DNA from 2 places in the Trichococcus sp. TS_SC_9 genome. Region 1 is predicted to be linked to the other one. Evidence: riboswitches for the same ligand, from Rfam matches in the RefSeq annotation. Region 1 holds a riboswitch; the other holds the start of a gene.

Region 1 (14,743 bases):
AAAATAGCTTTCATCCCGATAGTTGATAGTATGGATGTGAACGGCAAAAAAGAGGTTACGATTGTAGGATTCGCTGCATTTAAAATTAAATCATATTCTGAAGAAGAAACAGAAGGTAGTAAAAAGAAAAAAGGAGTAATTGTTGGCACTTTCGAATATGCTGTTGTCGGTAGTAGTGTTGCAGGTGAACAAACTGACTATGGTTTGCATAACGTGAGGCTTACTGAATAGCATATATCTCAAGATGGATTTTGTATACGATTCATTAGGTAGGTGGAAATTTGGAATATTTGGGGCTTAATATGAAAGAGATAAAAAGTTCTTTAAATCACACTAAGGTGAGTAGTGAAAGACCACGATAATGGAATTGCACTACTCATCTTATGATTTTTCTGCAAGCACATACCGAAATCCCCCATGCATCAACATAATATCATCTGTCAATTCTGAAAAGGCCGTTAACATAGATGAATCAATGAATCATCGTATAATTTTGAACGCAAAAGTTGAGTAGATATGTACAAATTATAGATTGTCCCTTGATTTTGGGGTCAGTTGATGTCTTTTATATTTTTTGCGAGTAGGATTCTTTATATTTTGTACACATGCGTATAATTCAATTCATTATCCAATATATATTGGTAGTATTAGCATATTGCAATGTTTCATATTTGCGTATATTGTTAAATAATCATGGTCTTATTAATATAAAGAAAATCAGTAAGCAGACGTTGACAGAAATGTTCTTCAAAAGTATAATGAAATAGTTGGTTTTGCGGTCATGGCGGAATGGCAGACGCGCCAGCTTGAGGGGCTGGTGGGAGTATCTCCCGTGGAAGTTCGAGTCTTCTTGGCCGCATAATTATTCAAAATAGGATTTCCTTCATCGTATTGATGTCGGGAATCCTATTTTTCTTTAAACAATTTTCAAAGGTACATACTACTCTTTCTATCGGCCATTTATCTGTTATAATGGCGTGGATACCTCTTTCTGGAGAGGTATCCAACTGCTTTAAATCTCAGAAAAAGGAGTGACATTTTTGAAACTACTGCACACTTTAAAACCGATTGCTGCGGTTGTTGCGGGTAATATCATTGTCGCATTTGCGATTGCGGCATTTATCCTGCCGAAGAATCTGATTGCCGGTGGAACGACGGGGCTTGCCATTATTTTGAATCATTTTTTTGGATTGAACATCTCTTTGGTTGTGTTGGTTTTTAATGGCTTCATGTTTTTTGTCGGGGCAGCCTTGTTGGGCAAGAAATTCGCATTGACTACGATTTTGAGCACGATTATTTTTCCGACGTTTTTAACTTTTTTTCGGACAGTACCTGCATTGCAGGACATGACCGATGATATTTTACTTTCGGCAATCTATGCAGGGATCCTCTGCGGGTTGGGTGTCGGGCTGGTGTTCAAGGTCGGCGCTTCAACGGGTGGAATGGACATTCCACCACTGCTCCTGAACAAGCATTTCCGCATTCCGGTTGCGGTGGGGATGTATGCGTTCGACGTCATTTTTCTGCTGGTACAGGCGTTCTTTTCCAGTATGGAACAGATCCTTTACGGGCTCATTATGGTGTTCCTGACATCCATCGTCATAAATAAAGTCATGGTCACCGGAACGAATAAGATGCAGCTTTTTATCATTTCAAAAAAGTTTGAAGAAATTAAAAAAGCGCTACTGTTTGTCCAGGATGTTGGGCTGACGCTGGTGAACATTGAAACGGCTTTTGAAGGGGTGCAGCAGCAAGCTGTGCTTTGCGTCATCGAGCAGCGTAAACTTTCCGCCATCAATGCTTTGGTCAATGATATCGATCCATTTGCATTCGTAATCATCGGACAGGTTCACGAGGTCGCAGGGAAGGGCTTCACGCTGGAACGCCAATCCGGACTAGTAGAGTAATAAAATAAGCAGAGGCAGCCTCCAATTTTCGAGGATGCCTCTGCTTTATTGGTTTTATTACACGATAAAAATTGATTCGTCAACAGTTCAGTTAGCGATCCAAGGTAAACAGTCGACAAACCGCGGAAGTGTAGGCTGTTCTGGCTGTTCGTCAGCGTTAACAGTCTACATCACCCGGAAGCGTCGGCCGTTCTATCTGCGTTCTACCCCAAACAGCCGACGCGGTTCGCTAGCATACAGTTATTCGGCATCCGCTCAGTACCCGCGCACCGATTTTTTCGGTATGAACAACTGCGGGTTCGTTTTCGCGATGACGGCCAGTACCATGATGGTGAATGCACCGGTCGCCAAGGCGCTTGCGCCGTTCAGCGTGATGGAGTAGAACCATGCGCTCCAGCCTTCTGGGGCGTAGGATCCCCAGAAATAGTAGCCGGCGATTGTGTGCCAGAAGTAACGACCGATGGTGCCGACGATGGTGCCCAAAATGACTTGCCATACCAATGCCTTTTGGTTTTGGTCCGCGATCGCTTGTTGGACTTTCGGCGTGAACAGACCGGCCAAGCCGGTGAAACCGAAGGCGATGAAGTACTCGATGAATCCTTGCAGCGGTGTCAGGATGTAGGCCGTCCCGATCAGGATGTGCAACACACCCCACAGGAAACTGGCGAAGAACCCGGGAACCAAGCCGCGGCGCAGGCAGTAAAGCATCATGACCGGCGCCCCAACCGTTACGGAAAAACTAGGGCCGATATTGAAAGGAATCAAGGACAACACGGTCGCTAAAGCCGCGATGATGGTTCCTTCGATCCAGATGTTCAGATTTTTTGACATAAAAAAACTCCTCCTTTTTGGGCATAATATACCATCAACAAAGGAGGAGAATGAAGTTCATTTCTCAATCACAATCCCTACGCTCGTATTAACGAACAGGTTCGAAGGGTCAGAATCTATGTTCAATCTCAGCCATGAAGGCACCCCTTTGTGAAACGGTCTATTTAGTTACAGCTAACTTTACTACAGTTTATTTCGTTATGCAAGATTCACGCTGCACAACACCATGTCCGAAAATAACATCCCGAACATCACGTTGTGCAAAAAGACCTACTTCTGCTCGGTTTCAGCCTGTGCCTTCAAGATGGCTTCGCGTTTCTTTTTCCTCTGAGTATTCAGGTAGAAATCGATAACCCCACCGATCAGTGTACCGATACCGAAACCGATGGTCACACTGCCGGCGAAGTAGCCGATTGATGCGCCTATCAACATACCGTACATCGTGATATTATAAGAATTTTGCAATGTTGGGTCTTCATCCACGGGCAAATTTTTCTTCGCCGCCGCTTGTTTATTTTTATGCAGTTCGGGTATTGTTGGGGTCACATTTCTGCGTTGGATTTGGTTGCCTTTGTTCTTTTTCGCCATTTATTGTACATCCCTCCGTCTATCTGAAACATCTTTTGTCTCCACTGAACATCATATCAGTTCGATTCAAGCTCTTCAATAGACTTTGGTGGCGGATGTGGGCGAAAACGTACAAAAACGGAAACTTGTTCACAAATCGTCGAATCAATGCTCGTCGTTGGAGATTTCGACAGGATCGCCGTTGTCATCATTAAAGAAGCCCTTCATCACAAAGGCATCGTCGAGTGGCCGATAACCAATGGCTGTGCGTGCCTGTGAGATGTCCAGGCGCGGGAACCGATTGTCCGACAGTCCGTTCACCAACAGAAATGGCTCGATCAGCGTGGCGTTGAGAGCGCAATCGATGAGATGACAAAGGTCTCGGGGCGACACGTATTCGGCCAAGTCTGCTTCATTGATGTATGGATTGTCGAGATTTTCATCGAAGTTGCCGATGCGGATGCCGATCGATTCCTGTCCTTGGGTAAAGGCGAAATGGCTGGCCAAGCTCTCCAAATAGGCTTTTGAGACGCCGTAAAGGTCACCCGGACGGACTGGGGCATCGACGGGAATCTGCACATTTTTGGGGTAGGCGTTGACGGCATGGAAGGAGCTCGCAAAGATGATGCGCTTGACGAAGTTCTCGTATTTGGATGATTCCTTGAACAGGTAATAGGGCATTTTGTAGTTCAAACTAATAAGCGAATCGTCGAAAGCAGCATAGGGCGAAGGGTTTGCGGCCAGATGGATGACGTAATCGATCCCTTCCAGCAGGCCATCCCAGTTCCCGACGACAGTCAGGTCCAGCTCCTTGACGATTGTTCCCTCCAAAAGGGCAGGCTCGATGTCATGGAAATGGATATCAACCAAAGTCAGTTCGTAGTCCTTTTTCAGATGATCCACCAAAACTCTCCCTATATTACCGCTTGCGCCTGTGATCATGATTGTAGTCATTATTGGTAAACCTCCTTGTTTCTATGCGACAAACTTTGCTGTTATGCTCGTGAGTGGCTTTACTTTAACTTTATGCAAGCCGCCGGAAAATGTCAATGCATAGCCCTTGCAAAGGCAATGATTGGGCACGATAAAGGGGAATATTTTATTTCTGTAATGATCAGGTAAATTAATTGAGCCCGGGAGATTATCCTAGTATAATAGAGATAAGATGATAGGCAAGGGCAAGATACTTTTCAATCGAAAACGAGGGAGTGAGTAGGATGGACTTGTTGAATTTGCAAATGCGCGCTTCTCAAGGTCAGTGCGGATCTGTTGTGCAACAATCTTCCCATTCATTCTTTTGCCCGACAGAACACGTGCTTTCGCATGTGTTTTTTTGCTAGTCCTGAACGGAAACAATGGGGCTTATCATGAACATTAGCATTAAAACGGGGGTGATGACCATTAATCTTTCTAAAAATAAGACACAACGGAAAGGAACGGTGATCCGACGCATATCTCCTAGCTGTCAGGGGTGACAGCCATCGTACAGATGAAAGGCGTGAGGCCGGATAGAATGGTAACGTATCACCTAATAAAATATAAAAATAGAAAAACTGGCGAGGTTCCCTTTCGGGGTGCCTCGCCAGTTTTTTTGGAATCGTTATTATGCTTTTTTGACGAATTCGGATTTCAGCTTCATAGCACCGAAGCCATCGATTTTGCAGTCGATGTTGTGGTCGCCTTCAACCAAACGGATGCCTTTGACTTTTGTTCCGACTTTCAAAGCGCTCGAGCTGCCTTTGACTTTCAGGTCTTTGATGACCGTGACAGTGTCGCCGTCCTGCAGCAGGTTGCCGTTCGCGTCCTTGACGATCAATTGATCTTCGTTTGCTGACTCAGCAGTATCCGCGCTCCATTCGTGCGCGCACTCAGGACAGACCAGCATCGCGCCGTCTTCGTAAGTGTAAGCGGAGCCGCATTTCGGGCAATTAGGTAATTCCATCATGATTTTTATTCCTCCATTATTTTGAAATACTGTCTTCTGACTTTTCATTTCCGGCCTGTTTTTACAAGGCGGAAGATGCTTATATACTGCCACATTTTCGCCTTGTTGACAATAGAATCCGGACAATATAAGAATAATAACCAATAAGCAGAAAGAGAACAGTTCCGTAAGGCTCCATATGCGTTCTTGGCTGAGGTTATCCGATAACCAAGAAGAATCGGACAAGCAGAGCGCGATCGCATCGCTATAATCACAAAAGCCCCTGATCGAGGTCATCGATCAGGGGCTTTTCCATTAAATGCTGCTCAACACAGCATCTTTCTGAACAGACATTTTCGCTTTATTTTCTTTGATCGCTACTTGCGCGGAAGCCAAGCGTGCGATCGGCACGCGGTAAGGCGAGCAGGAAACGTAATCCAAGCCAATGCTTGAGAAGAAGGCGATGGATTCAGGGTCGCCACCGTGTTCGCCGCAGACGCCCAGCACCAAGCCTGGATTGGTTTCGCGGCCCAATTTGGCGGACAATTTGACGAGTTTGCCGATGCCCTTGACGTCCAATGAGTGGAACGGATTCGGCTTCAGTAAGCCTTTTTCTTCGTACTCCTGCAGGAACTTGCCGGCATCGTCGCGGGAGAAGCCGAAGCCCATCTGCGTCATGTCGTTCGTGCCGAAGCTGAAGAAGTCGGCCTCCATTGCGATTTCGTCGGAAGTGACGGCCGCGCGCGGGATTTCAATCATCGTTCCGATCAGGTAAGGGATGGTCACATCCTTTTCAGCGAAGACTTCCTGGATCTCCGCCACGATTTCCGCTTTGACGTAGCGCAGTTCGTCGACGTCGCAGACCAAGGGAATCATGATTTCCGGAGTAATCGTGCTGCCGCTCTCTGTGGAAGCGGCGATGGCGCCTTCGATGATGGCGCGCACCTGCATCCGGTAGATTTCCGGGTAAGTGACGGCCAAACGGCAGCCACGGTGCCCGAGCATCGGATTGACTTCATGCAAGGAATCGATGTGCGCCTCCAAGTTTGAAAGGCTGCTTCCCATCGCTTCCGCCAGGGCAACTTTGTCCGCATGCGCTGTCGGCAGGAATTCATGCAACGGAGGGTCCAACAGGCGGACGTTCATCGGGCGATCCTGCAGCAAAGCGAACATTTCCTGGAAATCCTGGCGCTGCATTTCTAATAGTTCAACCAAGTACTTTTTGCGTTCATCCAACGTGCGGGAAAGGATCATCTGACGGACAACCGGAATACGGTGCTTATGGAAGAACATGTGCTCGGTACGGCAAAGGCCGACGCCTTCCGCGCCCAAGGATAATGCCTGTTTGACATCAGTGGGGGAGTCCGCATTGGCTTTGACTTGCAGTACTTTCATTTCATTGACCCATTCCATGAAGGTGCTGAATTTGCCGCCCAAAGTCGGGTTCTGCTTGGCGATGGTGCCGGCGTAGACTCTACCGGTTGCGCCGTCGATCGAAAGCAGGTCGCCTTGATGCAGGGTCAAATCATCGATCACGACGGTTTTGTTTTCTTCATCGATGACCGCTGCCGTGCAACCGGCCACACAACATTTGCCCAAACCGCGGGCTACGACTGCCGCGTGCGAAGTCATGCCGCCGCGCGCTGTCAGGATGCCTTCCGAACTCATCATGCCGGCCAAATCTTCCGGGGATGTTTCGCGGCGGACTAGGATGACCGGCAGGCCGTCCTTTTGTGCCGCTTCGGCATCAGCAGTGGAGAAGTAGATATGGCCGGATGCCGCTCCTGGCGAAGCGCCAAGTCCGGTCGCCAATATCGTAGCTTCCTCAAGTGCTTTCGTGTCGAAAGTCGGGTGGAGCAATTTGTCCAACTGGCCGGTTTCGATGCGCATAATGGCTTCTTCTCTAGTGATCAGACCTTCGTCCGCCAAATCAACGGCCACTGCGACGGCTGCGGCTGCTGTGCGTTTCCCGTTGCGGGTCTGCAGCAGGTACAATTTGCCTTTTTCGATCGTGAACTCGATGTCCTGCATATCGGCGTAGTGGTCTTCCAGTTTTTCAGCGATGGCCTTGAATTCGTTGTAGACGGCAGGCATCACTTCTTCCAGTGTGTCGATGTTCAATGGCGTGCGGATACCGGCCACGACATCTTCGCCTTGCGCATTCATCAGGAATTCGCCGAAGAGTTTTTTCTCGCCGGTCGCCGGGTTGCGCGTGAAGGCCACACCGGTACCCGAATCGTTGCCGCGGTTTCCGAACACCATGCTTTGGACGGTGACGGCTGTGCCGAGGTTATGCGAAATATTGTGGATATCGCGGTAAAGGATAGCCCTTTCATTGTTCCATGAAGAGAAAACGGCTTGGACGGCTTGGTGCAATTGATCCAACGGTTCCTGCGGGAAAGTTTCGCCTGTTTCGCGTTGGTAGACGGCTTTGTATTGCGCGACCAGGTCGGTCAGCTCTTCCAAAGTCAGTTGGTTGTCGAACTGGTAACCGTTCTCATTTTTGACTGTGTCCAGAATCGATTCGAAATGGATGCGCGGAACGGATTTCACGACATCGGCGAACATCTGTATGAAACGACGGTAGCTGTCGAAAGCGAAGGTCGGGTTCTGAGTTTGTTCTGCTAGACCGGCGACTGAAGCATCATTCAGGCCCAAATTCAGGATCGTGTCCATCATGCCGGGCATCGAGAAGGCGGCACCGGAACGGACCGACACCAGCAACGGGTTGGCGGGGTCATGGAACGATTTCCCGACCGCGTTTTCCAGGTCGATGAGGGCGGAATCAATCTGCTGTTGGATCGCAGTCCAAAGTGTCCGTCCTTCATCGAAATAATGGATGCAGGATTCCGTCGTGATCGTGAATCCTGGAGGGATGGGCAGGCCGAGATTGGTCATCTCGGCGAGGTTGGCGCCTTTTCCTCCCAATAACATCTTTTGTTCTTTTTTGCCTTCTGAAAAACGGTAAACCCATTGCTTCGTCAAAGTCATATACATTTCCTCCTTGTGAGTGGTCTATAGTTGCTTGCGGCTGATATTCATAACATCCATGTAGTGCAGGATGTGGTCTGCGGTTTCTTCGATCGCTTTGTTCGAAACATCGATGATTTCGCAGCCAATCTGTTTCATGATCTGGTCAGCGTATTCGAGTTCCTCCAGGATGCGTTCCATGCCGGCGTAGCTGGCGGAGGGCGGCAGTCCCAGTGTTTTCAAGCGCTCTTTGCGGACTTCGTTGAGCTTTTTCGGCGAATTCACCAGGCCGATGATCCGCTCCGGGGCAATCGTGAAGATTTCTTTTGGCGGCTTCGATTCCGGAAAAAGCGGGATGTTCGCGACTTTCACGTTCTTGTTCGCCAGATAGATCGACAGCGGCGTTTTGGATGTGCGGGACACGCCGAGCAGCACGATATCTGCCTTTTCGATGCCGCGCGGATCGCGTCCGTCGTCGTATTTGACGGAAAACTCGATGGCTTCGACGCGGTTGAAATAGTCCTTGTCCAGTTTGCGGTTGATGCCCGGCTTTTCCTTGGCCGGAAGCTGGAACAGTTGCCCCAAACCGGTAAGGATCGGGCTGTAAATGTCGACTCCAATCAGGCTGGATTGTTCGATCCGCTCCTTCATGTAGTCTGCCATTTCCTTTTTCACGAAGGTGTAGAAGATCATTGCCTTCTCATCTTCGGCCGCTTTTACGCAGATTTCGTCGATTTCCTCGGTCGTCTGCACGTAGGAATATTTCTTCAGTTGGTAATTTTCCGTCTCGAATTGGAAGAGGGCGGATCGGATCACCACATCGGCTGTCTCTCCGACGGAATCGGATACTAAGTAAATCGCATTAAGGTCCATTTGCACACTTTCCTCCTAAAGGTCTTTGTTGAATATATCAAGCAACAATCTGCTGGCGGTCGATTTCGAAAATTTTCCGATGACTTCTTTTTTTCCAGTCTCTTCATACACGGAACGGGAAAGGACTGGTAAACTGTCGACGCGATGGGTAACGAGCAATTTCGTGGCATCGACAACGAACGTATCGCTGAAGACGGTATACAGATTCGGCATCTTCGTCATGACCATTCCGACCGGGATGGCATTCAGATCGGAATCGCCCAACGCGCTCTTAAGCAAGTCCTTGCGGGAAACAATCCCCAGTATTTCCCGGTTGTCTGTGACATAAAGGGAACCGCAATCCTCTAGGAAAAGCTGGATGATGGCGTCCTGGATGCTCGTTTCTTTGGTGAGGTTGACCGAGATGGCCATCACCTTTTCGACTTTTTGTTTGGCGATCTGTTCGACCAGCACGGAGTTGGTATGCTCCTCGTTGATTAGATAACCGACTTTCGGTTTGGCCTGAAGGATGCCGCTCATCGTCAGCAGCGAAAAGTCAGGGCGCAGCGTCGCCCGCGCAAATCCCAGTAGGGAGGCAATCTTTTCACCGGAAATCGGCTGTTGTTTCTTGACGATTTCGATGATTTGCTTTTGCCTATCGGTAAGTTCCATTTTTCCACCTCAATTCTTAATGTGATGTGCTAATGAGTATATAGTATGTCACATTTAAGACGTTGTCAACATAAAGTGACATCTTTTTTAGGGAATGTTTCGGGGGAGGACGATATTCTTGAATGCGAAAGGAGCATTCGATAATTTGGCCTTGGCGGTGAATAAAATACTCGAATGCCAGTGGCCTATTCGATAAATTGGCCCTGGTCCCCGAACCTACCTGCCAGTGGCTTTTGGACATTCTATCGCATCTGACAATTCGGGCGCTTTTTTTGTAACCAGATCAACACGGGTCTATGGTAAACTTATAAAGACTAAGCGAGTAAGGGTGGGGGCCGAGAATGTTTTCAGTGGGATACAACACGCAAGATATTAAGGATATTACATACAGCAAAACGACGTTCGAGAAAGGGCTGCAATTGTTTGAGAGCAGGGCAATCCGGAAATTCACATCGGAAGAGGGTGGGCGTTCCTTCTATGCAGACATCAAAGGGACGAAAATCTATGAGGTAGAGGTTTATCTTGATGAATATGGGGAAATCGAGGATTATTACTGTCCGTGTCCAGCCTTCGAAGGTTATCCTGGACCCTGTAAACATGTGGTTGCCTTCCTGCTGGAGTTACTTAATTCTTCCTCGGACTACAGAGATGAACGGAAATCCTCGAGCACAAAAGAATCGACAGGAAACGTGGCCAGCAGTGCTTCGACGAAGCTATATGATAGCGAACAGACGAGACGCTTGCTGAACGTGCTTCAATTCGAATTGCTTCAAGAAAACGATGTATTCGATAGGGTACCCATCCAGGTGGAATTTACACTGATCATGTCTAACCTTCGTTATGGGCAACGTTTCAGTCTGCAGATGCGGGTAGGGTGCGGGCAACTTTATATTGTGAAAGATTGCGAACACGTCGTCAACAGCATTTTGACGGGACAACAGGTTCCCTTTGGCAAGAAATTCACTTTTTCAGCTGACAAACATGAGTTGTCCGCTGAGGACCGTGCCGTTTTTCTTCTTTTGAAGCAAGTCAACGATTCTGCTGCAGCTTCAGGCCGTGATCGTCGGTCGAACGAGGACCGCAAAGAGATCACTTTGCCCGGGAGTATGCTGAAAGAACTATTGGAGAAGTTGTCGATGACACCTCTAGCCAGCTTCAAAACCAATCCTTATCAGACCTATGGGAAACGCATATTGCCGGAAAATTTGGTGATGGGTTCTGAAAAACTGCCGATCCATTTTGACTTGAGTGAATTAACGGATGGTGGCCTGCTTTTCGAAGAGACGACAGAGGCTGCACCCGAGAACATTTTTTTCCACGAGGCGGATATCTTTCTTATAGGCGGACGTTTTTATTATTTGACCACAAGCATAAAGGACCGCTTGAACAGCATATATGCAGCCATTTCGCAGTCCGGACATGAGGGATTGCATATCCCACCGGAAGCCGCTGGTGACTTCTTGGCGATCGCTGTTCCAGCGATGCAGAAATTTGCGAACATCTCGCTAACGGAATCCGTGCAGGCGAGCTACCAACGTTATCCTTTGCAGGCTGAACTCTATCTGGACTGGAAAATGGAAAGACTGATTTTGGAATTGTTTTTCCGCTATGGTGAAACCAAAATTGATGTCACAAAAGAAATAAAAACTGAAAAATTACTGTCGCCTGAAACAATTGTCAGGGACAGGATCGCTGAGGAAGTCTTATTGCAAAAATTCATCGAGTCAGGAAATGATGGGTTTCAATTTGAGGATTCCCTCTATTTGGAGGTCTTGGATGATATCATGTCGTTCCTGTACGAAGGTCTTGAGAAACTCGCTCCGCATTGCGAAATATTCACGACGGCGGCTGTCGAGAGCCTGCTTTACCAACCGGTCAGGCTGCCGAAAGTCGCCATCGAAGTCAACAATCAGTCTCGGTTGTTGGATGTGACCTTCAGCACCGACGAAATTAGTATGGATGACCTGAAACAGATGGTCAGGCAAATTGCGGCGAATAAGTCGTATCACCGCCTGTCCAACGGCAAGATCGTCAACTTGCACCAAAAGGAAATTAAGGAACTTACCGATGCGGTCGTGCAGTTGGATGTGCCTTTGAAGGATCTGAAAAAAGAGATGTCCTTGCCGCTCTATAAGGCTTTCGGGGTCGATTCCAATGCGGGGGTCGTTCACCAGGATGAGGATTTCATGACGCTCATCAATCGGATGGAGAAACCCGAAAAGATTGATTTCGACTTGCCTCAGGATTTGAATGCTACCTTACGTCCTTATCAGGAAACAGGCTTCAAATGGCTGAAAGGGCTTGATCATTACGGCTTCGGTGGGATTCTAGCGGACGACATGGGACTCGGAAAGACACTGCAGGTCATCAGCTTCATCGCAGGTTCTCTGGGTGAAGGAGACGGCAAACCTTATTTGGTCATCTGTCCTTCCAGCGTGCTCTATAATTGGCAAAAGGAGTTCCAGCAGTTTGCGCCCGGCATCCGGACGCAACTCATCACCGGTATGAAGAGCGAAAGAAGCGACTGCGTAACGACCGCGATCGCCGAACATATTCCGGTTTGGATCACGTCCTATCCGCTGCTGCAACGCGATGAGGATCTTTATGACGGGCTGGCATTCCGGACCGTCATCCTGGATGAAGCCCAAAGCGTCAAGAACGCCACTGCGAAAACGACGAAAGCCGCTTCCGCGCTCCAAGCCAACAACAAAATCGCGTTGAGCGGGACGCCGGTCGAAAATGCGTTGTCCGAATTGTACACCATTTTCAGCATCGCGCAGCCCGGACTTTTCGGAACGAGAGCGGATTTCAAAAAAATGGAACCGGCGCAGATAGCAAAAAAAGTCAAACCATTCATCTTGCGCAGGCTGAAGGCGGATGTACTGAAGGATCTGCCGCCGAAGATCGAATCGATTTCCTACATCGAAATGACCGAAAAACAAAAGACCGCCTATTTATCGCAGCTGCAGTTGATGCGCCAAGAAACAAAAGAAATGTTGGACGCGGATACGCTGAACGAAAACCGGATCAAAATCTTGGCAGGTATTACGCGCCTGCGCCAGATCTGTTGCGATCCGGCCTTGGTCATGCCCGATTACAAAGGCGGTTCCGGCAAATTGGACAGGCTGATGGAGTATTTGGCGGAAGCCAAGGAGAACGGTAGACGCGTCGTCTTGTTCTCCCAGTTCACGCAAATGCTGGCCATCATCCGCGAGAAACTGGATGCGGCCGGCGAGGCCTATTTCTATCTCGATGGGCAGACGCCGAATCAGGATCGACTCACCCTGACGACCCGCTTCAATGAAGGGGAGAAGAATCTCTTCCTGATTTCCCTGAAGGCCGGCGGGACGGGCTTGAACTTGACGGGCGGGGATACCGTTATTCTCTATGACTCTTGGTGGAACCCGGCCGTCGAAAGTCAGGCAACTGACCGCGTGCACCGTTTCGGACAGAAGAAGGTCGTCCAGGTCGTCCGCATGATTGCGACCGGCACGATCGAGGAACGGATCAACGAATTGCAGGAACAGAAACGCGAAATGATCGATTCAGTAATCCAGGCAGGCGGCCAATCGGTCACCTCCTTGACGAAGGAAGAATTGATGCAGCTGCTGGAAATGTAGGGCTTGCTGTAATGATTGGGCGCGGCTGCTCGCAAGCTGCGCACAAGTCAATAATATTTTGAGAAGGAAGGGGGATTTGGATGACAGTTACACCTAATCCGGAAATGGATTTTGAATTATACATGGATACAGCGGTCCTGGCTGGGCAAATCATGCTGGAAAGCAACGCGGAAACTTACCGTGTCGAGGATACGGTGACGCGCATCCTGAAGAAGACCGGGCTGCAGATGACCGAAGCGTTGGCTTTGACCACCGGACTCGTCGCCACGCTCGACAGTCCGAATATGCACGCGATTACAGTCGTCAAACGGATCACGGAACGCACGACGAACTTGAACCGAGTGTCCCGCGTCAATGCCGTTTCGCGGAATTTCGTCGAAGACAGATTGACGATTCAAGAGGCTTACGATGCGCTGCAGAACATCGACGAAATCCAATACAGCAGGCGTCAGAAAAGCTTTGCGCTGATCGGCTTTATCCAATTGTTCATCTTTTTGATGGGCGGGACTTTCTATGACTTTTTGGCGATGATTCCGGTCAGCGCCGCAGTTTCTTTTGTTTTGCACATCGCGGTCAAATGGAAGATCCGCCCGTTCATCCAGAACATGGTCTCCAGTTTTGTGATCGCCGTGTTGACGGCCATTTTGTCCGAACTATTAACCTTTCCGATACAGCCGGATACAATCATCATCAGTGCCATCATGCCCTTGTTGCCGGGTACTGTACTGACGAACGGCATCCGTGACACTTTCCGGGGGGATTACATGTCGGGAGCGGCCAAAATATTGGAGGCCTTTGTGATCGCTGTATTCATCGCAATCGGCATCGGTGCCGGTTTGATCGTCGGCGGGGAGGTGATCCGATGACCCTGTTCAATATCGTTTTGGAAATGATCGTCGCTTTCGTGGCCGTCTATTTTATCGCCATCACCTTGGAAGCTCCGAAACGGACTTTGTGCTATGGAGCATCGGGCGGGGCTTTGGGATGGGGCGTCTACCTTGTAGGACTGTCGTTTTTGGACATCGTCGGGGCCACTTTTCTGGCTAGCCTGTTCATCGCTTGGATTGCGCACCTGTTCGCGCGTCATCTGAAGACGCCGGTGACGATCTATTTCATCCCTGCCTTCATCGCTTTGGTTCCCGGAGCCGGAGTTTATCAATCGGTCTATTCCTTCATCAACAAAGAGTATGCAGTCGCGCAGCAGCATTTGGTCCTGACGCTGCAGATATCGGGTGCTATCGCGCTTGCGATCTTCATTGTGGACAGCCTTTTCGGGCTCATGGCCAGAATTAAGGCTTCAAAGCAAAAGAAAAGCCAGGCTAAATAGCCGCCTGTGACACAGAGATGTAAACTGAATTTAACGCAGCCGTATCGCAAATATGCTAAACTTGTATCATTCA
Region 2 (14,743 bases), 1.0 Mb from region 1:
AACGGACGACGTGACAGATGGCATCCACTTGACGGATGTTGGCCAAGAATTTGTTTCCCAGACCTTCCCCTTTACTGGCGCCTTTAACGATTCCGGCAATGTCCGTGAACTCAAAAGTGGTCGGGACGGTTTTTTTGGGTTTCACCAATTCTGTTAGTTTATTCAAACGTTCATCGGGAACTTCGACTACTCCGACATTTGGGTCGATCGTCGCGAATGGGTAGTTTGCGGCTTCCACTCCCGCTTTGGTGATGGCGTTGAACAAAGTGGATTTACCGACGTTCGGTAACCCTACGATTCCTGCTGTTAATGACATTTCTTCACACTCTTTCCACTTATATTGCTTTTATTTATTTCTTCAAAGACCTATTCGACAGTTTCTTCTGCCTTAGTCAGTACTTTTTTCATCTTCTTCTCGAATTCACGGCGCGGCATCATGACCATCTGCCCGCATTTCAGGCATTTGATCCGGATGTCCATACCCATTCGGATGATTTCCCATGAGTTGTTTTTGCAGGGATGCGGCTTTTTCATTTCCACCACATCATGCAATCCATAATCTTGTTGTACCAAGGCTAGATGCACCTCTTTCTGATGTCTTCGTCTATTCTTAATCGTCCAGGGAAATTTGCAGGATATCCAAAATCCGGGTCAGGTCGGCTGGAGAAAGATATTCGATCTCGATCTTGCCTTTTTCGCCCTTGCTGGATATTTGTACGGATGTCCCGAATTTGTCCATCAAGCGTTCTTCGCTCTCTTTGATGTATACTGGCTTCGTTTCTTTTTTCTTCTTGGTTGTCTTTTTAGCGACATCTCCAGGATTGTTCAGCTGTTGGACCAGCAATTCCAGATGTCGGACCGTGATACCTTCTTCGGCAGCACGTTTCGCCAATTCGCTGATCAACGATTCATCGTTCAAGCCTAAAAGCGTGCGGGCTTGCCCCATGGAGACCAATCCCTCTTGCAACATCCGTTTGACGTCCTGCGGGAGGTTTAACAAGCGCAGGTGGTTGGCAATGTACGGACGGCTCTTCCCTAATCTTTGGGCTACATCCACTTGCGTAAGATTCAGCTTGTTCATCAATGTTTGGTAGCCTTCCGCTTCTTCCAACGGAGTCAGATCCTCACGCTGCAGATTTTCCAGAATGGCGACTTCTATCATGGCTGTTTCGTCAAATTCACGGACGATTGCCGGGATTGTTGTTTTGCCGGCCAAGCGGGACGCGCGGACGCGGCGTTCGCCTGCAATGATTTCATAGCCTTTCACGCTGGATTGGCGCAGGATGACCGGTTGGATGACGCCGTTCAGCATGATCGAGTCAGCTAATTCCCGCAAAGTCGAGTCATCGAAGGTTTTCCGTGGCTGGTAAGGATTGGGACGGATTTCGTCTAAAGGGATCTCCTGTACCTTCTCTGTCTTTTCATCGATCTTCTCGATATCTTCAAAGTTGCTGAAGAGCGCGTCGATGCCGCGTCCTAGCCCTTTGCTGTTTTTATTCGCCATCTGCTAACACTTCCTTTGCCAACTCAAGATAAACTTCCGCTCCTTTTGAACGGATATCATAGTCAACGATCGATTGTCCATAGCTTGGCGCTTCGGATAAACGGACATTTCGTGGAATGATTGTCTTGTATACTTTTTCTTTGAAATATTTTTTGACCTCATCAACGACTTCGAAGCCGAGATTCGTACGGGCATCCAGCATCGTCAATAAGACCCCTTCCAATTTCAGGTCCTTATTGAAATGCTTCTGAACCAAGCGGAAGGTGTTCAACAATTGGCTCAGCCCTTCCAAGGCATAATACTCGCACTGGACCGGAATCAATACCGAATCACTGGCGGTGAAAGCATTGATCGTCAAATGCCCCAGTGATGGCGGGCAATCGATGAAAATGAAGTCATATTCGTCACGCAACGACTGCACTGCATCATAAAGGCGCGCTTCACGATGCGGTTGATTCGTCAACTCGATTTCAGCCCCTGCCAATTGGATGGTTGCCGGCACGACCCATAAGTTTTCCCGCGAGGATTCTCGGATGACATTCTCGATGGGCTCTTGGTTCACTAATACATCATATATATCTTTTTCAACATCTGCTTTTGAAATGCCGAGTCCGCTGGTAGCGTTCCCTTGGGCATCACTATCTATCAATAACACTTTTTTGCCTAAGTAGGCCAAAGAAGCTGCTAAATTGACGGTGGTCGTCGTTTTTCCGACGCCGCCTTTCTGATTTGCGACTGCAATAATCCGTGCCATCTGTTCTCCTCCACTTTCTGTCGTTCATTTGAAGCTGCTGTGCCGCCGTTCCACTTTTTTGCCTAAAAAAAGAGAAAAAACGATACCTGCGCCTTTTCCCCTACGCATTTCTTCAAAATGAATCATCATTTATCGCTCAGTATGTCTATTTATAAAAAAGGCTATAACTTTACCAGACTATTGTAACAAAAAAATTTGGAAAAATATAGGATAGATAAAACCGATGCCATAAAATCACTTTTTACGCGCATCTTAACCCCAAAAAGCCCGGCCTGCCTGCAAAGAAGCAGACGGTCGGGCCGTTCCTTTTCCGATTTACAATGGATTTTTGTTCGGTGTCCCGGCTTTTCTCGGGTAGGTCTTCGGAGTTTCTTTCGTCTTCTTGATCTTCACGATGTGGCGTTCGCCTGCTTCGTTCGGCAGTTCAAAAAAGATATCCTCCTCGATTTTGCCGCCCAAAATCGTGATGGCGCGCTCTGCATCGCGGAGTTCCTCTTCCGTGCTGGCTGCTTTCATCGCCACGAATGTACCGCCTTTTTTGGCCAAAGGCAGGCACAGTTCGCTCAGGACGCTCAAGCGTGCGACCGCACGCGCCGTCACCACATCGAATTGGCCGCGGAATTTCTTGTTCTGTCCAAAAGTCTCCGCACGGTCATGGAAGCAGGAAACGCCCGTCAAACCTAATTCGGAAACCAAAGTCTCCAAGAAGGTGATCCGTTTGTTCAATGAATCCACGATCGTCACCTGCAATTTCGGGAAGGCGATCTTGAGTGGGATGCTCGGGAAACCGGCGCCGGCACCGACATCGCAAAGTGTGACTTCCGCTTGGGTGAAATCCATGTGGAAGCCTAACGAAATCGAGTCATAGAAATGCTTCAGATAGACTTCATCCGGCTCCGTGATCGCCGTCAGGTTGATTTTTTCGTTCCATTCGCGCAATAAACGCAAATAAGTTGCATACTGTTCGAGTTGCGTTTCATTCAAAAGGATCCCTTTTTCGGCAAGTGCCTGGGTAAATTGTTCTGGATTCATAATGTTTCCTTTCCTCATTGGCTTCGTCTGTTTTTCTACCTCTCTACTTTATCCTGAAAGAGCGGTCTGTACAAGGGCTAAATCAACTTTAAAGCCGCTGTCCCTTATTCGGGGAACAGCGGCTTTTTCCAATCTATTTAAGCAACAAGCAAGTTTGCAAGAATGATTTCCAGTTCGACGAATGAGTTGGCGATGCGATCGGGATGCTCCGCGCGCAGGGTTTGGGCGGAACTTCCGCCCCAGGTGATGCCGATGGTCTTTATGCCTGCCATTTTCCCCATCTGCATGTCATAAATGGTATCACCGATCATGACGGTCTCTTCTTTCGCCATCGGGATTTTCTCCCAGGAGGTGAAAATGCCTTCCGGATTTGGTTTGTGCTGGTTCATGTTATCCAAGCCAATGACCACATCCATCAGGTCCAACAGATCCACTGCAGCAAGACTGCGCAACAACGCCTTGGTTGCTTTGTTGGAAATCACGCCCAGATGGTGCCCGTTCCCTTTCAGTTCCATTAAGGACTCCCGCGACAGATCGTATGGTTCCAACAGCATATTTTCATATTTTTCGTAGTTGTCCCAAAAGACTTCCATCAGCTTATCCATCTCGACCGGAGAGAGTGCATACTGCTTCAGATAGCCGCTAAACTTCACAAAATGGGGCTTTCCTCTATCCTTACGCAGCTGCTCAACAGTTGGGACGGGATACCCGAATTGTTCAAATGTATCCATCGTAGCCATCTCGCTGATTTTGCATGTTTCTGCCAAGGTACCGTCAAAATCGAATAATAGTAATCCCATCTTCTATCTTCCCTTCGATCGCGAATATGAACTGAATGCGGACAATAGCGATGTAAGCCACTATGACGCAAAAACTCAAAATTCCGAATGTTCACTATAATCAAAATTATAACAAACAAAAACAACAGAATAATGAGGTTTTATTTAGAATTTGGAAAGAATTCACTCGTTTTCGCTATCTCAAAACGCCAATTTCCGAACGTTAGGAGTTAGGCACTTTATCAATGTACTGAATTTACCCATCCAGTGCTTGCCCGTTGACGTCTCCATCTTTGGATCGGGGCAATTGACCGAATTAAGGGCTACCTCGAAATGAGATAGCCCTGTTTTTATGTGATGCGGTACGCGTGATTGAGCGGGCCGCTACCCTTGCCTAGATCCATTCCGTCGCGGAGCGCGCCGGTGATGTAGACTTTGGCCAGGCGGATGCTCTCTTCCATTCCGTGACCCAAAGCCAGATTCGCGGCGATGGCTGAGGAAAGCGTGCAGCCGGTGCCGTGCGTATTCGGGTTTTCGATCCGTTCCGACTCGAACCAACTGACTTTCCCGTCCCTAAAGAGCAGATCATCGGCGCTGTCCTTGAGATGGCCGCCTTTCAGTAGCACGCTGGTTCCCGCAGCCGAAGCGATACTGTCCGCTGCAGCCAGCATATCCGCCTTCGTCTCGATTTTGATGCCGCTCAGCACCTCCCCTTCCGGCACATTGGGGGTGATCACATCAGCCAAAGGCAACAACAGCGTCCGCAAATCCTGGCTGGCATCGTCCTGCATCAGGCTGCTGCCGCTTGTTGCCACCATGACGGGATCCACGACGATATTTTCCGCTTTGTATTCGAGCAGCTTCTCGGCGATGACTTTGATGATTGCGGCATTCGATACCATGCCGATCTTCACCGCATCAGGGCGGATATCCTTGAACACGCTATCCATCTGCTGCGCCACAAATTCGGGCGTCACTTCCATTATTCCGGCCACACCTGTCGTGTTCTGCGCCGTCAGCGCCGTGATCACGCTCATCCCATAGACTTTATGCGCCATCATCGTCTTCAGGTCCGCTTGGATGCCCGCTCCGCCGCTGCTGTCCGAACCGGCGATCGTCAATACTGTTTTCATGTTTTGCTCATCCTTTCCAATCCGAAAATGAATAGATGTACTGCTCCGTCAACGCTTTGATGCGCTCCATATCCTTTGTTGCCGTCTCATCATGGACGCCGACTACCCGGAAACCGGCTGCCGTTGCCGTTTCGACGGCGTGCAGCGCGTCCTCAAAGATGACGGTCTTCGTGAGGGGCGCCCCAAGGTGTTCGAACGCCCGCTGAAAAATGAGCGGATCCTCTTTGCCTGCCTTTACTTCACTGCTGGTCAGGATGGCGCTGAAATATTTCCGGATGCCCAACCGCTCCAAGGCGCTCTCGGCCAAATTCCTTTCGGTCGCGGTGGCGATGCACATCTTCACATTCTGCTCCTGCAATGTCTGAAGATATTCCGCTGCTCCGGCCTTAAGCGGGACTTCATAACGGTAAAGATCCGCAAGCAGCGTTTCGATTTCCGCAATGATCGTCTCTTCATCTTCACGCAATCCATAGGCCGATTGAAAATATTGTGCGGCTTGCGGCAGGCTCATCGTCTTCAACACATCCTGCAATCCGGAAGCTGGCTGCAGCTTTTTCTGAAGCAAATAATTTTCCCCCAGCCCCTGCCAGATCGGCATGGAATCCAGCAGCGTCCCGTCCAGATCGAAGATGGCAGCTTCCATTGTCATGGCTGCACCATTGCTTCGGCTAACGGGCGCAGTCTCTTCACCGCCGCTGTGATGTCCGGCTGCGCAAAGATGGCGGATACGACGGCAATCCCGTCGATGCCGCTGCCCTTGAGCTCGAGGATATTCCCTTCAGAAATGCCTCCGATCCCCACAACAGGTATGCTCACCGCCCGGCAGATCTGCTGCAGTGTTTCGATCGACAGCGCGTCGACATCCAGCTTCGTCGCTGTCCCGTAGATCGCACCTACGCCCAGATAATCGGCCCCGTTCCGTTCCGCCGCCAGCGCCTCTTCGACGGAATGCGCAGAAACGCCAAGGATTTTCCCCTCGCCGATCCGGCTGCGGACGTCTCCAGCCTGCATATCGCTCTGTCCCACGTGAACGCCATCCGCATCCAGCGCCAAGGCCACATCGACTGCATCATTGATGATGAAAGGGATGCGGTGGCGTTTGGCCACGGCCTGCAGTTCTTTGCCCAGGGAGACAAAGGCATCGAAATCCAATTCCTTCTCGCGCAATTGCACGACGGTAACGCCCGCTTGGATAGCTTCTTCAAGCTGTTCCGCCAAGGACGCGTTCCCCAGCCATTGGCGATCGGTCACCGCGTAAAGCAGCAAATCGTTCTTATCTACTCTCAATTTTAGCGCTCCCTTCCAGTTTTTCGACCGACATCTTGCTGATTTCATCGATGATGTAGCTGCGGTAGGATGAAGTCCCTGCGGCATTGCTTATCATCCTTTCGTAAGCCAGCTCGCCGCTGACTCCCATCAGGCACACCGCTGCCGCCGTGGCATCCAGCAACTGCTCCGGGTTTGCTCCGCAATAGGCTGCGATCAATCCCGACAGCATGCAGCCAGTTCCGGACACTTTTGCCATCCGCGGATGCCCGTTGCGGATGATGTAGGCTTTGTCCCGGTCCGCGACGATATCGATCGCGCCGGTGATTGCGACGACCGCATCATTCCGATCGGCCAATCGTTTGGCGAAAGCGACTGTTGCCTCGAGCGTTTCCTCGGTCACCGCATCACTGATGTCGGCATCCACGCCTTTTGTCGTGCCGCTTCCGGAATGGATCGTCTTCATTTCCGAAATGTTTCCTTTGATCACGGTGAAGGCAATTTCCTCCAGCAAGCTGAAGGTCGCTTCGGTCCTGAAAGGGGATGCCCCCGCGCCCACTGGATCCAAAACGACGGGATGGGCGAGCGCATTGGCTTGGCGCCCTGCCAGCAGCATGGACTCCACGGATCTGCTGTTCAGTGTTCCGATGTTCAGATTCAGGGCGGTGCAGATGCTTGTGATATCCGCGACTTCCTCGGGGGCATCCGCCATGATCGGGGAGCCTCCAGCAGCCAAGAGGACATTGGCGACATCATTCACAGTGACATAATTGGTGATGCAGTGGACCAGCGGTGTCTGTTGCTGTACATTTTCGAATAGCGTATTGAACATGGGTTACCTCCAAATAGTTTGTTTGATGCGACAAAAAAAGCGGGAAATGTCCGAATAGGCATTTCCCGCTGAATGGATTCATTCAATGTTATTTCCCTACGTTGGCATTATCCAAATCAGGTAATAGGTCGAAGTTGATTACTTCCTCTCAGCCTGCTGACACAAGCTCCCTTTTTTCGTATGCAGTTATGTCATCATCTTAGCATATGCGCCATCCTTACTCAAGGATGATTTTGTCGTTTTAATTGTTCATTCAGCCACCTGAAAATATTCGTATAGGCAATTTCACTGACTGTCGCTGCCCGATTATTCAGGAAATACCTTCATACTCTATTAAACGCTTTGTGTTAATCCTCTTAATGCTCGATTTCTACCCGGGATTCATCTCGCTCTGAGTTATTCTGAGATTTTGGCGATCTTTCCTTGGGTTACGTAGACCATCAAAACGGAAATGTCGGCTGGGTTGACGCCGCTGATCCGGCTTGCTTGGGCAATTGTTTCCGGTTGGATCTTCTTCAGATTTTGTTTGGCTTCGTTCGCGATTCCGTTGATGGCATCATAATCGATGTTCGCAGGGATGCGTTTTTCTTCCATTTTCTTCAGCTTGTCCACTTTTTCGACGGCTTTCTTGATGTAGCCAGCATATTTGATCTGCACTTCCACTTGCTTGATGACCTCTTTCGGCAAGGCTACTTCAAACGGCGCAAAAGCGATCAGACCTTCATACTTCAATTCCGGACGCTTCAGCAGGTCAGCAAACAAAATGCCGTCCTTCAGCGGAGCGGAGTTTTGTTCCGCAAGGAAAGCCTGCAATTCTTCAGTCGGTTTCAGACGGGTTTTTTCAAGGCGGGCGATTTCCTTTTCAACGGCCTGTTTTTTCTCCAGGAATGTTTCGTAGCGTTCTTCCGTCACCAAACCGATTTCGCGGCTCATTTCGGTCAAGCGGAAGTCGGCATTGTCATGGCGAAGCAACAGACGGTACTCGGCGCGTGAAGTCAACAAGCGATACGGTTCCATTGTTCCTTTGGTCACCAGATCATCGATCATGACGCCGATGTAGCCATCGCTGCGTTTCAGGATCATTGGTTCTTTCCCTTGCACAGCCAAAGCGGCATTGATGCCGGCCACGATGCCTTGTCCGGCAGCTTCTTCATAACCGGATGTGCCGTTCGTTTGGCCGGCAGTGAACAAGTTCTTCACCAATTTCGTCTCCAAGGAAAGGCGCAACTGATGCGGTTTTACGACATCGTATTCGATGGCATAGCCTGTCCGCATCATTTGTGCATTTTCCATACCCGGTACGGAACGGATCAAATCAAGCTGAACATCCTCCGGCAATGAGGTGGATAAACCCTGCACATAGACTTCTTCGTTCTCGCGGCCTTCAGGCTCAAGGAAGAGCTGATGGCGCGGCTTGTCGCTGAAACGGACGATTTTGTCTTCGATCGACGGGCAATAACGCGCCCCTACGCCTTCCACGATACCCGTAAACATCGGCGCGCGGTGGAGATTATCGCGGATAATTTCATGGCTTTCCGGACTCGTATAGGTCAGCCAGCAGGATAATTGATCTTTCAGATAGTCTTCATCTTTGGAAAGGAAACTGAAATGGTTCGGCTCAACGTCACCGGGTTGTTCCTCGGTTTTGGAATAATCGATGCTCGAAGCCATTACCCGCGGCGGCGTGCCGGTCTTGAAGCGCGCCAATTCAAATCCCAGATCAAGCAGATTTTCGGATAATTTAATGGATGGCTGCGAGTTGTTCGGTCCTGATGAATAAACCAAGTCCCCGATGATGATCTTGCCTCGGGAAGAGGTTCCGGCCGTGATGACGACGGCACCAGCACGGTAAACGGCGCCAGTATGCGTCACTACGCCCTTGACTTCGCCATCTTCCACAATCAATTCCTCAACGATGGCTTGCTTCAGCAGCAGGTTCTCCTGTTTTTCGATAGTGTGCTTCATATGGTGGGCATAGTCATCCTTATCCGCTTGTGCGCGCAACGCTTGGACGGCAGGGCCTTTCCCTGTGTTCAGCATGCGCATTTGGATATACGTCTTATCGATGTTGCGTCCCATCTCGCCGCCCAATGCATCGATTTCTCTTACGACGACACCTTTCGCAGGCCCGCCAATGGATGGGTTGCAGGGCATAAAGGCAACCATGTTCAAATCGATCGTGACCAGCATCGTGCTGCATCCCATACGCGCTGCGGCAAGCGCCGCTTCGGATCCGGCATGTCCGGCTCCTACAACAATCACATCAAAACTTCCAGCTTCAAATCTGTTCATTTTTCCATTCCTTTCGTTTGTGCTAGCTATTTGTTCTTATTATTTTAGTTGATTTCTGAATTCTTTTATTTACCCAAGCAGAACTGTGTGAATAGTTGGGTGAGGAGTTCGTCCTGCACGCTGTCGCCGGTGATTTCTCCGAGGAGGTCCCAACAACGGGTGAAATCGATCTGGACGAGGTCGATTGGCATGCCTGATTCGATGCCGCTCAGCACTTCATCCAGCGAATCCATCGCATCGTTCAGCAGCGCGATATGGCGGACGTTGGATACATAGGTTGCATCCGTCTCGCCGGTTTCACCGGAGAAGAACATCTTCGTGATCTGTTTTTCCAGTTGGTCCAGTCCGGTTTCGCTCAGCATCGATGTTTCGATGATTCTTTCAGGATCGCTCCAAGGTTCCAGCTCATCGGTTGTCATCTTCGCTTCCAGATCCATTTTGTTCATAAGGATGATGCGGTTCATGTCCTTCGTGTCTTCCAGAAGCTGCTTGTCCTCTTCCGTCAGCCCTTCGTTCTGGTTGATCAACAGGAGAATCAGATCGGCTTCGGCCAAGGCTTTGCGGCTGCGTTCGACTCCGATCTTTTCCACGACGTCATCCGTTTCGCGGATGCCCGCAGTGTCGATCAGCTTCAAAGGCACGCCTCTGACGTTCACGTATTCCTCGATCGTATCGCGGGTGGTGCCGGCGATGTCCGTCACGATGGCTTTCTCTTCGCGCAACAGGCGGTTCAGCAAACTGGATTTCCCTACATTGGGGCGGCCGATGATGGCCGTCTGAAGGCCTTCGCGCAGGATCTTTCCTTGCTTGGCGGTATCCAACAGATGCTGGATGTGTCCGCGCACTTCAATGGTGCGTTCCTTCAACAGCTTCGTCGTCACTTCCTCGACGTCATCGTATTCCGGGTAGTCGATGTTCACTTCGACCTCAGCCAACGTGTTCAGGATGATCTGACGGATATCACGGATCATGCCGGATAATTTGCCGTCCAACTGATGCAGCGCCACATTCATCGCTCGATCGGTTTTGGCACGGATCAAGTCCATGACCGCTTCGGCCTGCGACAGATCGATCCGGCCGTTCAGGAAGGCGCGCTTCGTGAATTCCCCTGGTTCGGCCATGCGGGCACCGTTCTGGAGAATCGTCTGCAGAATCCGGTTGACGCTCACGACACCGCCATGGCAGTTGATCTCCACGACATCTTCGCGGGTGAAGGTCTTCGGTCCGTGCATGACTGACACCATGACTTCATCGATCATGTCGCCTGTGCGCGGATCATAAAGGTGGCCGTAATTGATGGTGTGCGTGGCGACATCGGCCAAGTGCTTCGTTCCGGATCGGTATAAGGCATCGGCTATCTGGATCGCTTGGTCCCCGCTCAAACGCACAATCCCGATGGCCCCTTCTCCCGGCGGCGTCGAAATGGCGGCGATGGTATCAAATTCATTTATAATCATTCATTATCGTCCTTTCTCGGTTGTTTCAGCGTACAAAAAAAGCGCCCACTCCTCCCCTTCGTTCAAGCGGGAGGAAAAGCACTTTGACTGCATTTCATTTTGGATATTCTTTTCAGCTTACTATAAATAGATTTCTAGCCGATTATACAAGCAATGCCGGCGCAATGCAAGCATTTAATGAACGGTTATTTATTTCATCATGAGGTAGGCCGTACTCAACAAACCTCCGACCACCAACAGGATGATGACGTTACGAATGTATTTTTTCCTGTTCACATAGACGCGCAAATGGATATGCATCAAATCCATCACACCCAACACAATAATCATCACCACACCAACAAATCCTACGATCAAGGTAATCATCGATGCGATGAACAACAACTCACTGACGTTCATGGAAATCCCCCTCAAATAGTACGCGCTCAACTTCTGAAACAGCATTCCCAATATAGCATAGCGTTATGGGGAGGCCCTGCTTTCCCGCGGGAATTGTTTTTTTCCATTTTGTTACAGTTCAGCCGATCTGCAGGGCGATTTTCCCCATCTGTTCGGCATTTTCCAACCGCAGGAAGGCCGCCTTGAAATCCTCTGCAGGATAAACGGCGTCCACAACGGGATGGAGCTTATGTTCCTTGACAAAACGGATCATCGCTTCATATTCTTCAAAACTGCCCAGCGTGGAGCCTTTCAACGTGTACTGTCCGTAAAAGAATTTCCGCAAATCGAAGGTGACCAGATCGCCCGTCGATGAGCCGAAAGTCACGATGGTGCCGCCTCTGCGCACCGCATCCAGCGATTTATCGAAAGTGGCTGCTCCGACCGACTCGATTACGACATCCACTTTTTCGCCACCCATCGCTTCCACCCAATCCTCATCGTGCAGCAAGCCTTTGGCGGCTCCATGCTGCAGCGCCTTCGCCAATTTTTCCGGGGAGCGGGAAGTGACGTATACAGTCGCTCCAGCAGCCTTGGCGAATTGCAGCAGGTAGTTGGCCACTCCGCCGCCGATGCCTGGGATCAGAACTTTCATGCCTTCCGACACGCCGCCTTTTGTGAACAAGGCGCGGTAAGCCGTCAACGCGGACAGGGACAGGACGCCTGATTCTGCCCAAGACAGATGAGCCGGTTTATGGACAGCATTGTCTTCGGAAACAACGATTTCCTCCGCCATCGCCCCCTGCTCCGAACTACCGAGGATCGTGAAAGTTTCCGGTGCCGTGTCGCTGTTCTCGCGCCAACCGCTGCCGGGATAAAGCATCACTTCATCACCGATTTGGAAACGCGTCACCTCTGCTCCGACAGCGACAACGATGCCGGCAGCATCCGAGCCGATGACAACCGGGTGCTTCTCATGCACTTGGCTCAAGGCAAAAAGGTCGCGATGATTCAGGCCGGCCGCTTTGACCTTTATTTTTATCCCGGAAGGTCCTGTTGGCTGTTCCGCATGGTCTTCCCATTTCAAACCTTCCAATCCGACTTGCCCGCTGTGAATCAATGTTTTCACCATATCGCTCACTCCTCAAATGGATATTTCCGTTAGATTCAGTATAGCTTTTCAGGACAGAAATACAAAGAGGGAGACCGCAGCCTCCCCCCTCAACTTGCTATTTTTCCGTAAAACGGATTGCTTTTGCTCCGATATCGGAACGATAGAACGTATGCGCGATCGGATTTGCATTCAGGTAACGGTAAGCTTTGTCCTGCGCGTCCTGCAGCGTTTCGCCTTGGCCCGCGATCAACAGGATGCGTCCGCCGTTGGACAACAAACCTTGTTCGCCGGCCTTCACGCCTGCTGCATAGACGATGCAATCCGCATTTTCCGTGTCCAGATCAGGCAACGGGATATCTTGCATAGGTGCTTCCGGATAGCCTTCAGCGGCAACAACGACACCTAAAGTGTAACGATCGGTATACATTTCGATGACCGGATCTTTTCCGTTCAGGATGTCATCGATGACTTGCGCCAGGTCGGAAGCCATCTGATTCATGATGACCTGTGTTTCCGGATCTCCGAAACGGGCATTGAATTCGATGACGCGCAACCCTTTGGCGGTGATCATCAAGCCGGCGTAGACAACTCCCTTGAACGGGATGCCCTCAGCAACCATCGCCTCTACAGTCGGTTTTACGACCGTATCCAGCACTTCCTGAATCATCGCTTCGGATACTTGCGGTACAGGCGAATAGGCGCCCATGCCGCCCGTATTAGGGCCTTTGTCGCCGTCATAAGCCCGCTTGTGGTCTTGTGCGACACCTGAATAGTAATATTTCGCACCGTTCGCCAGCGCGAACAATGAGAACTCTTCCCCTTCAAGGTACTCTTCGATGACAACTTTCGGCTTGCCTGCTGCATATTTGCCTTGCAGGAGCATGTCGTTCAGTGCATCCAGAGCCTCAGTCATCGTCATCGCGACGACGACGCCTTTTCCGGCTGCCAGACCGTCCGCCTTGATGACGATCGGAACACTATTGGCTTCCACATAAGCAACCGCTGCTTCATAGTCTTCGAATGTCTCATAGGCTGCAGTCGGGATGCCGTATTTCTTCATCAGGTCTTTTGCGAACTGCTTGGAGCATTCCAAGTCGGCCGCTTTTTTGGAAGGTCCGAAGACTTTCAGTCCAGCCGCTTCAAATGCATCCGTAACCCCCTCAAATAACGGGATTTCCGGTCCGACGAAAGTCCAAGCGATGTTGTTGTCTTTGACGAATTGAACCAATCCTTGATGGTCGTTTTCCGCAATGTCGACTAACGTGATGCCGTCATGGGCCATCCCTGGGTTCCCTTTGGCGCAGTAAACAGTCGCCACCAACGGGCTGTGAGTTAATTTTTTAGCGATGGCATGCTCGCGTCCGCCACTGCCGATTACAAGAAGTTTCATCATTGAGATCCTCCAACCTTTTATATGAAGCTTGATAATAGTGCCAGTACTCAAAATGCTAAAGACCTCAAACGTCGCACTGTGACGTTTGAGTGCCTAAGCTGTCAACCGCACACGGGCAAAAAACGCCCGCTTTGCGTTTTCCCTCTTAGTGTCTGAAGTGTCTTACGCTAGTTTTCAGCATTGTGATGCCGTATTTGTTTGCCATTTCGATTGAATCTTGGTCCTTGATGCTGCCGCCTGGTTGAACGATTGCTTTGATGCCGTGTTTGGCAGCATATTCCACGCTGTCGTTCATCGGGAAGAAAGCATCACTCGCCAATACAGCGCCTTCGATGGCGTTGGCCGCTTCAGCTTGCTCGATTGCGATTTTGACGGATCCGACACGGTTCATCTGACCTGCGCCGATGCCCACTGTCTGTTTGCTGTTTGCCAATACGATGGCGTTGCTCTTCACGTGTTTAACGACTTTCCAGGCGAAATCCATTGCTTTCATTTCATCCTCAGTCGGTTGACGGTCAGTCATGACTTCCCAATTAGCCGGTACGTCTTCAGTGTTGATGTCTTGCGTCTGTTCCAGCATGCCGCCCAATACGGAGACAAATTCTTTTCCGCCTGCTTTTGCAGCCGAGAAATCCAAAGTCATGATGCGGACATTTTTCTTCTTGAACAAAATGGCTAAAGCCGCTTCCGTATAGCTTGGTGCCAATACGATTTCCAGGAACATGCTGTTCAGTTTTTCGGCAGTCGCCACATCCAAAGAACGGTTCGCAACCACGATGCCGCCGAAGATTGATACAGGATCAGCTGCA

The links. Region 1 has a riboswitch for thiamine pyrophosphate ahead of thiT (energy-coupled thiamine transporter ThiT). Riboswitches for the same ligand answer to the same signal wherever they lie in the genome.
Region 2: linked by a shared signal. The riboswitch ahead of thiM (hydroxyethylthiazole kinase) and the one ahead of thiT (energy-coupled thiamine transporter ThiT) in region 1 are both predicted to bind thiamine pyrophosphate.

The regions. Positions count from the first base shown of each region.
Region 1 is NZ_CM149591.1:1,940,128-1,954,870, forward strand. Features, by position in the region: gene AC0J5I_RS09365 (pilus assembly protein TadG-related protein) at 1-231, shown strand, start outside; tRNA gene AC0J5I_RS09370 (tRNA-Leu) at 776-859, shown strand; gene AC0J5I_RS09375 (YitT family protein) at 1,041-1,907, shown strand; gene thiT (energy-coupled thiamine transporter ThiT) at 2,163-2,738, opposite strand; TPP riboswitch at 2,796-2,896, opposite strand; gene AC0J5I_RS09385 (hypothetical protein) at 3,009-3,326, opposite strand; gene AC0J5I_RS09390 (NAD-dependent epimerase/dehydratase family protein) at 3,471-4,259, opposite strand; gene AC0J5I_RS09395 (zinc ribbon domain-containing protein YjdM) at 4,909-5,247, opposite strand; gene ppdK (pyruvate, phosphate dikinase) at 5,545-8,214, opposite strand; gene AC0J5I_RS09405 (pyruvate, water dikinase regulatory protein) at 8,245-9,072, opposite strand; gene AC0J5I_RS09410 (CBS domain-containing protein) at 9,088-9,723, opposite strand; gene AC0J5I_RS09415 (SNF2-related protein) at 10,065-13,343, shown strand; gene AC0J5I_RS09420 (threonine/serine exporter family protein) at 13,424-14,209, shown strand; gene AC0J5I_RS09425 (threonine/serine exporter family protein) at 14,206-14,670, shown strand.
Region 2 is NZ_CM149591.1:919,305-934,047, forward strand. Features, by position in the region: gene ychF (redox-regulated ATPase YchF) at 1-316, opposite strand, end outside; gene AC0J5I_RS04245 (DUF951 domain-containing protein) at 367-573, opposite strand; gene AC0J5I_RS04250 (ParB/RepB/Spo0J family partition protein) at 611-1,504, opposite strand; gene AC0J5I_RS04255 (ParA family protein) at 1,494-2,258, opposite strand; gene rsmG (16S rRNA (guanine(527)-N(7))-methyltransferase RsmG) at 2,574-3,290, opposite strand; gene AC0J5I_RS04265 (HAD family hydrolase) at 3,428-4,090, opposite strand; gene thiD (bifunctional hydroxymethylpyrimidine kinase/phosphomethylpyrimidine kinase) at 4,420-5,202, opposite strand; gene AC0J5I_RS04275 (HAD family hydrolase) at 5,210-5,851, opposite strand; gene thiE (thiamine phosphate synthase) at 5,848-6,489, opposite strand; gene thiM (hydroxyethylthiazole kinase) at 6,476-7,300, opposite strand; TPP riboswitch at 7,376-7,483, opposite strand; gene mnmG (tRNA uridine-5-carboxymethylaminomethyl(34) synthesis enzyme MnmG) at 7,697-9,592, opposite strand; gene mnmE (tRNA uridine-5-carboxymethylaminomethyl(34) synthesis GTPase MnmE) at 9,658-11,049, opposite strand; gene AC0J5I_RS04300 (hypothetical protein) at 11,239-11,448, opposite strand; gene AC0J5I_RS04305 (zinc-binding dehydrogenase) at 11,567-12,559, opposite strand; gene purD (phosphoribosylamine--glycine ligase) at 12,657-13,931, opposite strand; gene purH (bifunctional phosphoribosylaminoimidazolecarboxamide formyltransferase/IMP cyclohydrolase) at 14,080-14,743, opposite strand, start outside.